DNA from 2 places in the Paenibacillus sp. Z6-24 genome. Region 2 is predicted to be linked to the other one. Evidence: riboswitches for the same ligand, from Rfam matches in the RefSeq annotation. Region 2 holds a riboswitch; the other holds the start of a gene.
What was found. Region 2 has a riboswitch for cyclic di-AMP ahead of M1D61_RS21845 (ubiquitin-like domain-containing protein). Riboswitches for the same ligand answer to the same signal wherever they lie in the genome.
Positions count from the first base shown of each region.

Region 1: another riboswitch for cyclic di-AMP. It lies ahead of kdpF (K(+)-transporting ATPase subunit F); the one in region 2 lies ahead of M1D61_RS21845 (ubiquitin-like domain-containing protein).

Region 1 is NZ_CP096398.1:2,820,200-2,827,296, forward strand. It holds gene M1D61_RS12125 (histidine kinase) at 1-427, opposite strand, end outside; gene kdpC (potassium-transporting ATPase subunit KdpC) at 424-999, opposite strand; gene kdpB (potassium-transporting ATPase subunit KdpB) at 1,070-3,097, opposite strand; gene kdpA (potassium-transporting ATPase subunit KdpA) at 3,203-4,807, opposite strand; gene kdpF (K(+)-transporting ATPase subunit F) at 4,893-4,973, opposite strand; cyclic di-AMP (ydaO/yuaA leader) riboswitch at 5,383-5,565, opposite strand; cyclic di-AMP (ydaO/yuaA leader) riboswitch at 5,640-5,842, opposite strand; gene M1D61_RS12150 (SMI1/KNR4 family protein) at 6,302-7,097, opposite strand, start outside.
Region 2 is NZ_CP096398.1:5,039,871-5,046,967, reverse strand. It holds gene M1D61_RS21855 (HD domain-containing protein) at 218-1,540, shown strand; gene M1D61_RS21850 (TatD family hydrolase) at 1,591-2,358, shown strand; cyclic di-AMP (ydaO/yuaA leader) riboswitch at 2,554-2,786, shown strand; gene M1D61_RS21845 (ubiquitin-like domain-containing protein) at 3,097-4,197, shown strand; gene rnmV (ribonuclease M5) at 4,372-4,917, shown strand; gene rsmA (16S rRNA (adenine(1518)-N(6)/adenine(1519)-N(6))-dimethyltransferase RsmA) at 4,922-5,806, shown strand; gene veg (biofilm formation stimulator Veg) at 5,913-6,188, shown strand; gene ispE (4-(cytidine 5'-diphospho)-2-C-methyl-D-erythritol kinase) at 6,365-7,097, shown strand, end outside.

The DNA of each region.
Region 1 (7,097 bases), 2.2 Mb from region 2:
TAATACTGATACCGCGCTGCAGCAGATACTGAATATCTTCCCAGCGGGTAGCGTGTCTTGCTTCCGGTCGATTGTGATGAGCCAGATTGTCAACCAGCAGCACTTCCGGATTGCGGGTCACAATTTGTTCGATATTCAGGTCTTTCATTTCAGTCTGCTGTCCCTGCTTGTCCGTTTTCATCCAGTGAATGCTCGGGATTCGTTCAAGGTCGCCCAGCTGCTGTACCGTCTCCGGCCGGTGGAGTGTGGATACGGCGCACATGGCTACATCGATACCTTCCTGCTTGAGCAATTGACCATCCCGCAGCATATGATAAGTCTTACCGGAGCCGCTAACGGCCCCAATATAGACTTTGAGTTTGCCATGATGCAGTTTGGCAATCATTTGCAGCAGTTCTTCCGGTGTTTTGCGTCGAAACGTACTCACGACTGTATACGCAGCTGCTGTACAGCCAGATTCAGCTTCAGTACATTTACCGCCGGCTCACCAAAGATGCCAAGCTGTGCAGGAGTCGTATTATTGCTTACGATCGACTCTAGCTGCTCTGCAGACAGACCAGTCAGCTGACTGATTCGGGGAATCTGGGCTGCCGCTGCCTGAGGCGTAATATCTGGATCCAGTCCAGAACCAGAATTGGTAATCAGATCCACCGGCAGAGAAGATGCCGATACGCCCGGATTCTGCTTCTGCCATGTAGTAACCGATTGTTCAATCCGCTTGATCAGTTCAGGATTGGAAGGAGCATAGTTCGGTGAACCGGAACCATTTGCATTGTAATCGATACTGGATACTCTGCTCTGAAAATAATGAGGATCGGTGAATGACTGTCCAATCAGCTCGGAACCAATCACGTCATGATTGCTGTTATAGACCAGGCTGCCAGCCGCTTGATGCGGCATGACAACTCTGGCAACTCCGGTAATGACAAGCTGATACAGCACACAGCACAGGACAAACAATACTGCAATCGTACGTAAGGTAATCCATACATTTTTCACGTTTATTCTTTCCTTTCCGAATAGGCGATTGATCTTGCTCAGGTACACAGGGAAACGATTACTATCGAATTCAGACAAACCACTGGATCAGCAGATCAATCAGCTTGATCCCGATAAACGGAACCGCCACGCCGCCAAAGCCATAAATAAACAGATTACGCTGCAGCAGGCGGCTGGAGCTCATCGGCTTGTAGGTTACACCTTTCATCGCGAGCGGGATCAGAATCGGGATAATAACCGCATTAAAGATCAGTGCCGACAGAATCGCCGAGGTCGGTGAATGCAGATTCATTACATTGAGCAGCTGCATCTGCGGAATAGCTACCATGAACATGGCCGGAATAATCGCAAAATACTTGGCAATATCATTCGCAATACTAAAGGTGGTCAGACTGCCGCGTGTCATCAGCAGCTGTTTGCCGATTGCTACCACTTCGATAATTTTAGAAGGATCAGAGTCCAGATCGATCATGTTCGCCGCTTCTTTGGCTGCTACCGTACCGCTATTCATCGCAATCCCCACATCGGCCTGTGCCAGTGCCGGAGCATCATTCGTACCGTCGCCGGTCATTGCTACCAGTTTGCCTTCTGCCTGCTCACGGCGGATAACGGCAATCTTGTCTTCCGGTGTACTTTCCGCGATATAATCATCCACACCAGCTTCCCGGGCAATCGTCGCTGCTGTCAGCGGGTTATCACCGGTACACATAATGGTCTTGATCCCCATGCTTCGCATCTGTTCAAATCGTTCTTTCATACCGGTCTTGACCGTATCCTTAAGGTAAATCAATCCGTAAATCGTATTGTCTACCGCTACTGCCAGCGGCGTACCCCCTGCCGAGGCAATCGCATCACTATTGGATTGCAGCGAAGCGGGAATGGTCCCGCCCTGCTCGGTCACCCAGTTTTTGACTGCATCGACAGCGCCCTTACGCACTCTGCGTCCATCCAGCAGATTTAGTCCGCTCATCCGTGTCTCTGCTTTGAATTCAATAATCTCCACGCCCATCCCCAATTCCTGATCGTAATTCCAGCCCTGCTTTTTCATAAGTTCCAGTACGGAACGCCCTTCCGGTGTCTCATCATAAGTCGAGCTGATTGCTGCCCAGTAACCGACCTCCTGTGCAGAATGACCATCTGTTGGCACAAATTCACTTGCCATCCGGTTACCGTAAGTGATTGTACCTGTTTTGTCGAGAATGATGGTGTTGATATCGCCGGAAGCTTCTACCGCTTTGCCTGACATGGCCAGTACGTTAAATCGTGTAACCCGGTCCATCCCGGCAATCCCGATCGCTGACAGCAGCCCGCCGATTGTCGTCGGGATCAGACAGACCAGCAGCGCGATCAGTACAGGCACAGCCAGATCAATCTCCAGATAATTAGCCATAAACGGCAGTGTCACCACAACCATCAAGAAGACAATCGTCAAGCTTATCAATACTGTGTTTAAAGCAATCTCGTTAGGTGTCTTCTGCCGCTCGGCTCCTTCGACCAGACTGATCATCCGGTCCATAAAGGACTCGCCGGGATCGCTTGTTATGCGTACTTTGATCTCATCACTGATTACCATTGTACCGCCGGTCACCGAACTGAAGTCGCCGCCTGCTTCCTTGATTACCGGAGCCGATTCACCGGTAATGGCAGATTCGTCCACTGATGCCAGTCCCTTGATCACTTCACCATCACCCGGGATCATCTCTCCCTGGGAGACCTGGACAATATCGCCTTTACGCAGATCGGTTGAAGGCACTTCGACAATGCGGTCACCCTCCACGCGATGAGCCATGATTTCCTTTTTGGTCTTTTTCAGTGAATCCGCCTGCGCTTTACCCCGTCCCTCGGCCAGCGCCTCGGCAAAGTTGGCGAACAGTATCGTGAACAGTAAAATAACAGCCACCGCTATATTAAAGCCGGTCGATACCGCCTCTCCAAAAGCATTCGGTATAAAGATCAGCCAAATGCTGATCAGCAGGCCAACTTCAACGACGAACATGACCGGATTTTTCATCATCAATTTTGGGTTTAACTTGATCACCGATTGCTGCAAAGCCTTGCTAATCAGTTCCCGGTTCATCACGGAAGCTTGATTTTTCATTGCTGATTCCTCCACTTGAAATGTCTCTATTTTAGCTGTGCTTGATTTGATTTGGTTATACATTTGCAGTTGGCAGCCGGCTCATATTCCGGACAGCCGATCCTTTTACAAAGTCAGCTGTTCTGCAATCGGTCCCAGTACCAGTGCCGGGAAGAAGGTCAGTGCGCCTACAATCACTACAGCGACCACGAATACGAGACCGAACAGCGGCTGATCCGTACGCAGTGTACCACTTGTCTCCGGCACCGGCTTCTTCATAAGCAGAGATCCTGCTACAGCCAGCAGCGTCACCATCGAGAAGTAACGCGCAATAAACATCACTGCACCGGTCGATACATTCCAGAATATTGTATTATCGCCAAGTCCCTCAAAACCCGAACCGTTATTGGCAGCAGCGGAAGTGAACTCATACAGCACCTGTGTCAATCCGTGATAGCCCGGATTGGAAATGGTGTCCGGGTATGTCATGAGCGCAATAGCTGTCGGCGCCAGAATGAGCAGCGGCTGAATCAACAGCGTAACTGCAATCAGCTTCATCTCTCTACCTTCAATCTTGCGCCCCAGGAATTCCGGGGTTCGTCCAACCATCAGCCCGGACAGGAATACTGCGATAATGGCATACATGAGTACGTTGAGGATACCGACTCCCGAACCGCCAAAGACCGTATTCAGCATCATATTGCCGATAGCGATCATACCTGCGATTGGAGTTAAGGTATCATGCATCGTATTGACTGCTCCTGTCTCCGATGCCGTTGTAACGACCGAGTAAAAGGAAGATTGTTCTACGCCGATACGTACTTCCTTGCCTTCCATCAAACCTGTACCCTGCTGGATACCCGCCTGCTGAATCAGCGGATTGCCCTGGTGTTCACTGAAGAGCGACACGCTCAGCATCACGATAAACATCATCATCATCGAGACGAACAGTACACGTCCTTGTTTGCGATTGCCAACCATCTTGCCATATGTAAATGGCAGGGAAACCGGAACCAGCAGCATCATTATAATTTGCAGCATATTACTAACCCCACCCGGATTCTCAAACGGATGCGCGGAATTGACTCCCATAAATCCCCCTCCATTGTTACCAAGTTCTTTAATCGCCAGAAAAGTTCCCATAGGTCCTGTGGCAATCTGCTGCTGTGCACCTTCAAGCGTCTGGGCTGTCACTCCAGTCTGCAAGGTCTGCGGTACACCCAGACCGATCAAAATAATCGCGGCTACAGTAGCTATGGGAAGCAGGATACGGGTCAACGCCCGGGTCAAATCCACAAAGAAATTGCCCAACGGCTTGCCAGCCAGTCCACGTATAAAGGCGATTGCCACCGCAATACCCGTAGCCGGTGAGACAAACATCATAAACACAATAGCGGTCATCTGCGAGAATAACGACAATCCGCTCTCGCCACTGTAATGCTGAAGGTTTGTATTGGTCATAAAGCTGACTGCCGTATTAAAAGCCAGATCAGGACTCATTGCCCCAATATCTGCCGGATTAAGCGGCAGCTTGTCCTGCAATCGGAAAATCAGATAAACAATCAAAATTAATATCGAGTTGCTGATCAGTACGGCGGCTGCATACTGTTTCCAGGTCTGATTGTCCTGACGAATACCACCAATACGGTAAATTCCTTTTTCCAGAGGGCCAAACCAGCGATCCAACCGACCCCGGGTATCATCAAATGCCCGGGCGATATAATTGCCCATCGGACGCGCCAGCAAAATGATGATAATCAGGGTTACTACAATGCCGATATATGGAAGAATACTCACAACACTCTCTCCTGCCTATTTAAAATTTTTCCGGATAAATCAAGGCATAACACAGATACACCAGCAAACCAGCAATAATGATCCACAGTAACCAGGTCACTTGTCATTCCCTCTTTCTCCCATGACTCGGGATGACCATTCAGCCAGTCCTCCAAGTGCGAATGCGATGAGTATTACCAATACAATCATCATGATGTCCAGCATAATTTTGTTGCTCCTTCATAATAAGTTCAGCTTCCTATCCTTTGCCTGTACAGAATACAGACTCTCTGGTTATATCCCTTTGTCTGTTTGACGGCTGCATTATCACCTGAATTATGTCATCTACAACTCGTTGTTAGTTGTATTTAATTTAATTACAGATGCGATTTTAGCAAAGTTTGGCGCAAAAAAAGAAGCCTGGAGAAAAGCAGAACTTTTCTCCAGGCTTCCTTGCAGCTGCTTTACCTGTCATACGCATTCACCGAATGCAGTACAAACAAGCTTCACATCTGTGATAAGCCGGATATAAGTTCTCCCTGATACGCTGACGAGGTTAGCTGTCGGGTTCGGGCTGGAAGATTGCCCGTTCCGGTAGTATCCGGAATTCACCCCATGTCATGCCAAGTATGAACTGTATTTCAGTCCGTATCTGTTATGACGTTTGGTTCCCCCGCTCTCCATGTTCAATGGAAACTAAGCGTTGCGACGTTTTCCTGCATGTTGCTCAAAGCATAATAAAACACAGAGCCTTTATACCCTGTGTCATGGTGGCACAAGTTCACACTCCCTCTCTCCATCTACGCTTACGAGGTTAGCTGTCGGATTCGGGCGGTGAGAGTCGCCCTACCTTCAGGGCCGATACCATGGTGATCAGCCTGAAGGATTCACCCCTTGCAGTCAATATGGTGGCTCTCACACCACCAATATTTACTGTATCATTGGTTCCCCCGTTTTCCGGTAAACCCGGAAACTCAGCAATTGCAGAACATAAAACCCAAGTATAAGGACTGCCTATTTATAGCAGTCGCTGATTCCAGATTTGCACATGAAATCTGTGAATCTCTAAATCCTGAAATGTATATTACGCCTGTCCTTGCTAACTGTAAAGGTGAAGGAAAAGGCAAAATAGACCTTGCTGGTTCACAGTTGTTCCTTTGCAACAATTATTAATTTTTTATCTATCTCAACCTCTGTTTTGCTCTATCTTGCTTTGATTTTCTTAAGTTCGACATTGTTTGCAAGTATGTATTCAGTTATTCTTGCAAAATCATGAAAACAATTATGTCATTCCTTTCAATCACCATTCTACACTAATCTTGCCCCGGCGATTCGAATCGGTGTTTGCATGCCAAAAAAACGGAGCGCTCCGGGCGCTCCGTCTCACAGTTCACTTATGCCTGTATAATCACTCTGTTTATTGTTCTGTTCATCTGCTCTTCTCTACAATTAGCGGGTATGACGAAGCCAGATATCCTGCTGTTCGTCCGTCATTTCTCCAATCATTTGCGAGAAATTGACATACTGGGCAAAGGCATCTTTGAGCAGCTCAAACTGGGCAAACGTTCCGGTGAATTTCTCCAGTGTGACCGAGCCGCTGATCGATTCCAGATTGCCAATAAGGCATCCTTCCATCAGCTTGAGTTCCTTGAGTGCCGGCAGATCAGCCAGCGCAGAGACATCCTCAATGTGAGATTCGTATAGGGTCAGGCTCTCCAGCTGGTTATATCCGCTCAAGTACTGGATATTCCGGTCATGCAGTCCACCAATATACAGTTTGCGCAGCGGCAGCATGCGGCCCAGCTGTTCCCAGTCTTCCGGCAGCCATTCATCCGCCCCCAGAATGGTAAGTTCACAGAGCTCGGGCAGGCTGGCAATAAATTCAGCTGCCTGACGTGTCGGAGCCGAAATCGCCAGCTTGTGCAGTGTAGTCATCTCGGCGAGTGGAGAGTAATCCTGCACCGCCGTGCCCCGGCAGTCCAGCTCATACAGACGCGTCAGAGCAGTCAGCGGCTTCAAATCCTGTACCTGGGTATCCTCGATATTCAAAATTTGCAAATAAGGCAGATTCTGCAGCGGTGACAGATCACGTATCGGGTTACGGAACAGATGCAGCTTTTTGAGCTCACGACAGTGTGCCAGAGGCGTAATGTCATCAATTGCATTACGGTTCAGCAGCAGCTCGCGCACCTGGATACACTGAGCCAGCGGGCTCGCATCCGTCAGCTCTGCATCCGGCAAATAA
Region 2 (7,097 bases):
CAACCTATAAATTATATAAAAAAGCCTTTTTTAGAGTAAAAGTGCAAATTTTTTTTATATAACGTAGGTTTTGTACGATATTATTAGTATTAAAAGTGTTTGTCGATTTGGAAAATCATTTATTGTATATAACGACACTGTTCGACAATAAAGACATGATTCCATTTTAACGCATAGAAAATACTGGAATCAAGTTTCGGTAAAGGAGGGCTATACATTGAAACCTATACAACCTTTGGAAGAAGAAAAAGTCTTTAAAGATCCGGTTCATAATTATATCCACGTACAGGACCGTCTAATCTGGTCCTTGATCAACACGCCCGAATTTCAGCGATTGCGGCGGATCCGTCAGCTGGGGACTTCCTATCTGACCTTTCATGGTGCCGAACACAGCCGGTTCTCTCACTCTCTCGGGGTATATGAGATTACACGGCGGATTATTTCACAGTTCGAACGCGGAGGATATGAAGATTGGCCGAGTGAAGAACGTATGGTGGCACTCTGCGCCGCACTGCTGCATGATCTGGGACATGGGCCATTCTCCCATTCCATTGAAGAAGCGTTCGAGATGAATCATGAAGAATGGACCTGCCGGATTTTGCTTGGCGATACGGAGATCAACCGTATTCTGGAAGAGGTAGAGCCCGGATTCGCAGACAAGGTCGCTGCCGTGATCCGCAAAGATTATGAAAAAGCGATTGTCGTTAATCTGGTCTCCAGCCCACTGGATGCGGACCGGATGGATTATCTGCTGCGGGATGCTTATTTTACCGGCGTCAATTACGGCACTATTGATATGGACCGTATTATTCGTGTGCTGCGTCCGCATGATGGACGGATAGTGGTCAAGGAATCCGGAATGCATGCGATCGAGGATTATCTTATGTCCAGATACCAGATGTACTGGCAGGTTTACTTCCATCCGGTTACCCGGAGCTCGGATATTGTGCTGCGCCATATTTTCCAGCGGGCCAAAGAGCTGCATGATCAGGGATATTCGTTCCGGTTCCTGCCGCATCCGCTGCCTTCCTTATTTGAAGGAACACTGACTGTAAATGAATATCTTCTACTAGACGAAGCACTTGTACAGACAGCCTTTATGCAGTGGACGCTGGAGCAGGACGAGATGCTGGCCGATGTATGTTCACGCTTTATGGAGCGGAGACTTTATAAATATGTAGAAACGGAATTAATCGACCTGGATATGATCGATGAGATTCGTTCCGAATTTGAGCGGGCGGGCCTTCATCCGCACTATGATCTGGAAATCGATTTTCCGACAGATCTGCCTTATGACGTATTCCGCCCGGGAGATCCGAAAAAAGAAAAACAAATCCTGCTGCTCAACCGTCAAAACAAAGTGCAGGAAATCTCGGAAGTGTCGGACGTGGTACGTTCGATCAGCGGTATCCACCGCGGCAGATACCATCTGTACTTTCCACAGGAAAAGCTGGAAAGGGTAAAAGATCAGTTGTCCAAACAGGTGGCGGATATCTTCGAAGACAAGTTGGGTCCGGCACAGATGGAATTCGAAATTTAAGTCTCACGGATCAAAAATAGAGCAAGGCGAAGTAAAGGAGAGTTAAATATATGTTATTTGATACACATACCCATCTGGATTCCAAAGATTTTGATGGTGATCGCAAAGAAGTCATCGAACGCGCTTATGCCAACGGTGTAACGCGGATGGTAAATGTAGGTTTTGATCGCGAGACGATTCCTACAACAATGGAGCTTGTTGAAGCGTATGATTTCATCTATGCGGCAGTTGGCTGGCATCCGGTTGAAGCGATCACGATGCAGCCGGGGGATCTTGAATGGATTGAATCTTTATGCAAACACGAGAAAGTAGTGGCTATCGGCGAAATCGGTCTGGATTATCACTGGGACAAATCACCAAAAGAAGTGCAGCATCGTGTACTGCGTGAGCAAATCGGCTTGGCACGATCGATCAACATGCCAATCGTGATCCATAACCGGGAAGCGCATGAAGATATTGTACGTATTTTGCGAGAGGAAAAAGCGTCCGAAGTCGGCGGCATTATGCACTCGTTCTCGGGCAGCTGGGAGACGGCAAAAATGTGTCTGGATATGGGCTTCCATTTGTCGTTCGGCGGACCGATTACATTCAAGAATGCCAAGCAGCCAAAAGAGGTACTTCAGCAGGTGCCGATGGACCGTTTATTGCTTGAAACCGACTCCCCATATTTGACACCACATCCTTATCGTGGGAAAAGAAATGAGTCGGCTCATGTGCGTCTGGTAGCCGAGACAGCTGCCGAGCTAAAAGGGGTCTCGCTGGAAGAAATTAGTGAAATTACGACCAAAAACGCCCTTACATTATTTGGCATACGGTGAAATAGCGAGAAAAACCCCCGAAAAACCGAGCTATACGGATATATGAATGAATTTTAATGAATAAATGCTAAAATGTTACAAGATTTTAACTACTTTTTAAGAAAAACGGAGTTGCCTATCGCTTTACAGTGAGGTTGTGTTCGGGATATCATTTCATCAGTGATTTAATCTTGTTATTGATAAACGAGATTCCATGATTCGGTCTCGCTGAGTTTCCTACATAGGAGAACGGGGGAACCAACAGTTGTCTTCAGCATTCAAACCAGCAGTAACGGAAGACAACTTGTCTGATTCCTGATACAGGGTCTTTGGGGTGAATTGGGGATACTTGCGCCATGAGCGGAGGACTCTTCAAAGGGCATGCAGTACAAGCAATAAAAAGTGTCCGAACCCGACAGCTAACCTCGTAAGCGATGCAGAGGCAACCTCGCATTTTCTAGTGTTTCCCGAATGTTGTAATCGTCGGAAGCCAGGAAGAGTTGCTCTTGCGCTTTTCCATAGGCTTCTTTTGTTTTGGCTAAAAGGGAAAGCAAGAGTGTATTATTCTGAATATCACTGTTCAGAATCAGGAAGCCGCTAGGACTGACCATGGCGCAGGTACCTATTACATCATGAAAGATTGTCGAATGCCGATAATCTTGCATCAACACAAACGGCCTGCGAAAATTCTTATATAGTCGCGTCACATTTTATTTACGTCACAGCTAGACGGCGAGACTATGAAGGAGGACGGAAGAAGTGGGAATTGCTCCTTTCGAAGAAACCCATGGTTCACGCTCATCCAGCATGTCTTACGCGCTGAGTTGGAAGCAGAAAAATCTACGCTTTGCCTCGTTAACTGCACTGGCGGTCATAGCGGTCATCGTTATGCTGCTCTCTGTACTGTACAATCAGGCAGGCAAAAATATTTATGTCATCATCGACGGTAAAGCACAGGAAATGGAAACTCGCAAGCTCATGCTTTCCGATATGCTGACGGAACACCAGATTCAACTGGCACCACAGGATAAAGTATCCATGCCGCTCAATGGCGCCATCCAGGATGGGGATAAAGTCTATATTAACCATGCGGTAGCAGTGAACATCACGGCTGACGGAGATACCAAAAAGGTATACACGACAGCCAAGACAGTAGGCAACACGCTGGAGCAGGCCGGAATCGATTTGAAGGAACAGGACAAATTGACGCCGCCGGTAGAAGCTTCAGTCAAGCAGGACATGGATATCAAAGTCGTTAGAACGACTTCATTCGTAACGAAGCAGACAGTCAAGCTCCCGTACGATGTAGTCAAGAAAACCAGCGCCAGTATGCTGGAAGGCAAGACCAAGCTGATCCAACCCGGACAAACGGGTAAAGTCGTGCAGTATATCGAAAAGGTCTACGAAGATGGAGAATTCGTCTCCAAGCGTATGATCGACAAGAAAATGACATCGAAAGTTCAGGATAAGATTGTGATGGTGGGCACCAAGAAAGAACAGCCCAAGCTGCTCGCTGCAAACACATCCAGCAGTTCCAAATCGGACAAAAGCTTTTCTTATGCCAAAGTACTCAACAATGTGACACTTACTGCTTATTCTTCAGCAGAACCGGGTCTGGGCACAACTACCGCTTCCGGTACAAGAGTGATGGAAGGACGTACAATTGCCGTCGATACCAGCGTCATCCCGATGGGATGGTGGGTATACATTGAAGGTATCGGTTACCGCCGTGCGGAAGATACCGGCAGTGCCATTAACGGCAACAAAATTGACGTGTATATAGACAGCCTGAGTCAGGCCAGATCATTCGGTCGCAAGACAGGCTACACCGTGTATGTTATTGGCCCGGTAAAACCTTAGTTTGGCGATAGGATTGCTGTTGCCTGCCTCGGTGGGGCTGTTGTATGATATAGTTATGGTTAACCATGAGCGTGAATAGAACCGACAAAAAGAAGAGGATGAATCCTCTTCTTTTTGTTTGTTATACTGAAGACAGATTCATAAATGAACGCAGAAGGGAAGCGTAAGGCAAAAGTGATTAAAGAAGTGATCGTGGTAGAAGGCAGGGATGATACGGTTGCCATCAAGCGTGCGGTAGAGGCGGATACGATCGAGACAGGCGGATCAGCCATAGGTGCGGACGTGATCCGGCGTGTGAAGCTGGCACAAGAGCGCAGAGGAGTCATTATTCTGACCGATCCCGATCATGCCGGTGAGCGTATACGCAAAATTGTGGCCCAGCAGGTGCCCGGCTGCAAGCATGCCTTTATCCCGGAAGACGAAGCCACGCGCAAAGGGGATATCGGTGTCGAGAATGCATCACCCGATTCCATCCGTGCTGCACTGGCACGTCTTCATACGGAAATGCCATCAGCCGAAGTGCTGATCGACTGGGATGATCTGATGATGACAGGACTCGTTATGCACAAGGATGCGGCAGAGCGGCGAATGAAGATGGGCAATCTGCTCGGTATCGGCTACTGTAACGGCAAGCAATTTCATAAGCGGCTGCGTATATTCGGCATTACCCGTGAGGAATTTGCCGCAGCACTTTCACAACTGGAAGCGGAGGAACAATAAATCAATGAGTGATCGACACGATATTGCCACACCCCGACGGACCAAGGAAATTATCAGCAAGCACGGATTTTCGTTCAAAAAAAGCCTTGGGCAGAACTTTCTGATCGATGCGAATATTTTAAATAAAATTGTGGAAGCGGCAGAGCTGACACCAGAGCGCGGCGCCCTGGAGATCGGTCCCGGTATCGGAGCGCTCACCGAGCGTCTCGCCCAGCAGGCCAAGGCAGTCACCGCAGTAGAGATTGATCAGCGGCTGATTCCGATCCTCAGGGATTCCCTGTCGGAGTATTCCAACGTCAATGTACGTCACGGGGATATTCTCAAAGTGGATCTGCATGAACTGTTCGGTGAAGACTTCAGTGGTGTCGACAAAGTCAGCGTCGTAGCCAACCTGCCGTATTATGTGACCACTCCGATTCTGATGAAGCTACTGGAAGAGCGCCTGCCGCTCGATAACATTGTCGTCATGATCCAGAAGGAAGTTGCCCAGCGGATGGCCGCACAGCCGGGAGGCAAGGAATACGGAAGCCTCAGCATCGCTGTCCAGTATTACTGCGAGCCGGAACTGGTCTGCATCGTACCGAAGACGGTATTTATTCCTCAGCCGAATGTGGAGTCTGCAGTCATTCGTCTCAAGCTGCGCGAGCAGCCTGCCGTACAGGTGGAAGATGAACAGCATTTCTTTGATATCGTGCAGTCCTCCTTTGTACAACGCCGCAAGACGATCGCCAATAACCTGAAAACACGATACTTTAACGGTGGAGATCGGGAGCAGCTGGAACAGCTTTTGGCCAGTGCAGGTATTGATCCGACCAGACGCGGAGAGACGCTCAGCCTCCAAGAATATGCGGTGCTCAGCAAGGTGTTTTTGGACGCCGGTATCCGCTGAAAATAATCGTTGACAAGATAATTTTCTGACTGCTATAATTTAATGTTCATTTGACATATCCCTCTTTTTCTGGTATACTTGAATAGGAAAAGAGGTGGTTGTAGGCATGGCTAACAATGCGCTTACGGAAATTAAACGCAATCTTGATGCTCATGTTGGGCACAAAATCACTTTGCGTGCAAATGGTGGTCGCAAGAAGACCATTGAACGGACTGGCGTTTTAGAAGAAACCTACCCTTCTGTTTTTACAGTAAAGCTTGATGATGATCATCAAACTTTTGAACGAGTGTCTTACAGCTACGCTGACGTATTAACCGACTCCGTCGAGATTACGGTCTGCGATGAAGATTCCCAGACGCGGATCGAATACGCAGGGAATTGAATAACTGTTTTATCATAAAGCAGTCTTTATCTCCTTTCGGGGTAGAGACTGTTTTGTTTTGTGAATGGACTTCATAATCTATTTTTTTTATAATATGGATTATTCATGCTGACTGGCAGCCAGCCGGTCTGAATATAGATCAAGAACGGATGGACTGTTGAAGGTGGAGGAACCTCATGAAGTTATACGAAAAAGCGCCCGCTAAAATTAATTTGATGCTGGATGTATTACATAAGCGGCCGGATGGCTACCATGAAGTCGAGATGATCATGACCATGGTAGATCTGGCGGACCGGCTCACGATTTCGGAAATGGCAGGGGATACAATCAAAATATCCAGCCAGGCCGGATACATTCCGCTGGACGAGAAAAATCTCGCTTATCAGGCAGCAAAGAAAGTAAAGGAAAAGTATCATATTCGCCAGGGTGTACACATTCATATCGACAAGAAAATTCCGGTTGCAGCCGGACTGGCAGGCGGCAGCAGTGATGCTGCAGCCGCACTGCGGGGACTGGACCGTCTCTGGAACCTTCATATCCCGCATGAGGAGATGCTGAAGCTGGGAGCCTCGATCGGCTCGGATGTACCATTTTGCATTACAGGGGGCACGGCGCTTGCTACAGGGCGTGGAGAGATCCTGACGCCGCTGCAGAGCCCGCCGGACTGCTGGGTGATTCTGGCCAAGCCGCCGATCAATGTATCGACAGCGAACGTATACGGCCGCCTGCAGGCAGACCGTATTGCCCAGCACCCGTCGGCAGCGAATATGCGTGCAGCGCTGGAACAGCATTCCTTTGAGCAGATCTGCAGTGAACTGGGTAATGTGCTGGAAGATGTTACCCTGTCGCATTATCCGGAGGTAAGACAGCTCAAACAGGCAATGATTCAGCTGGGCGCGGATGGCGTAT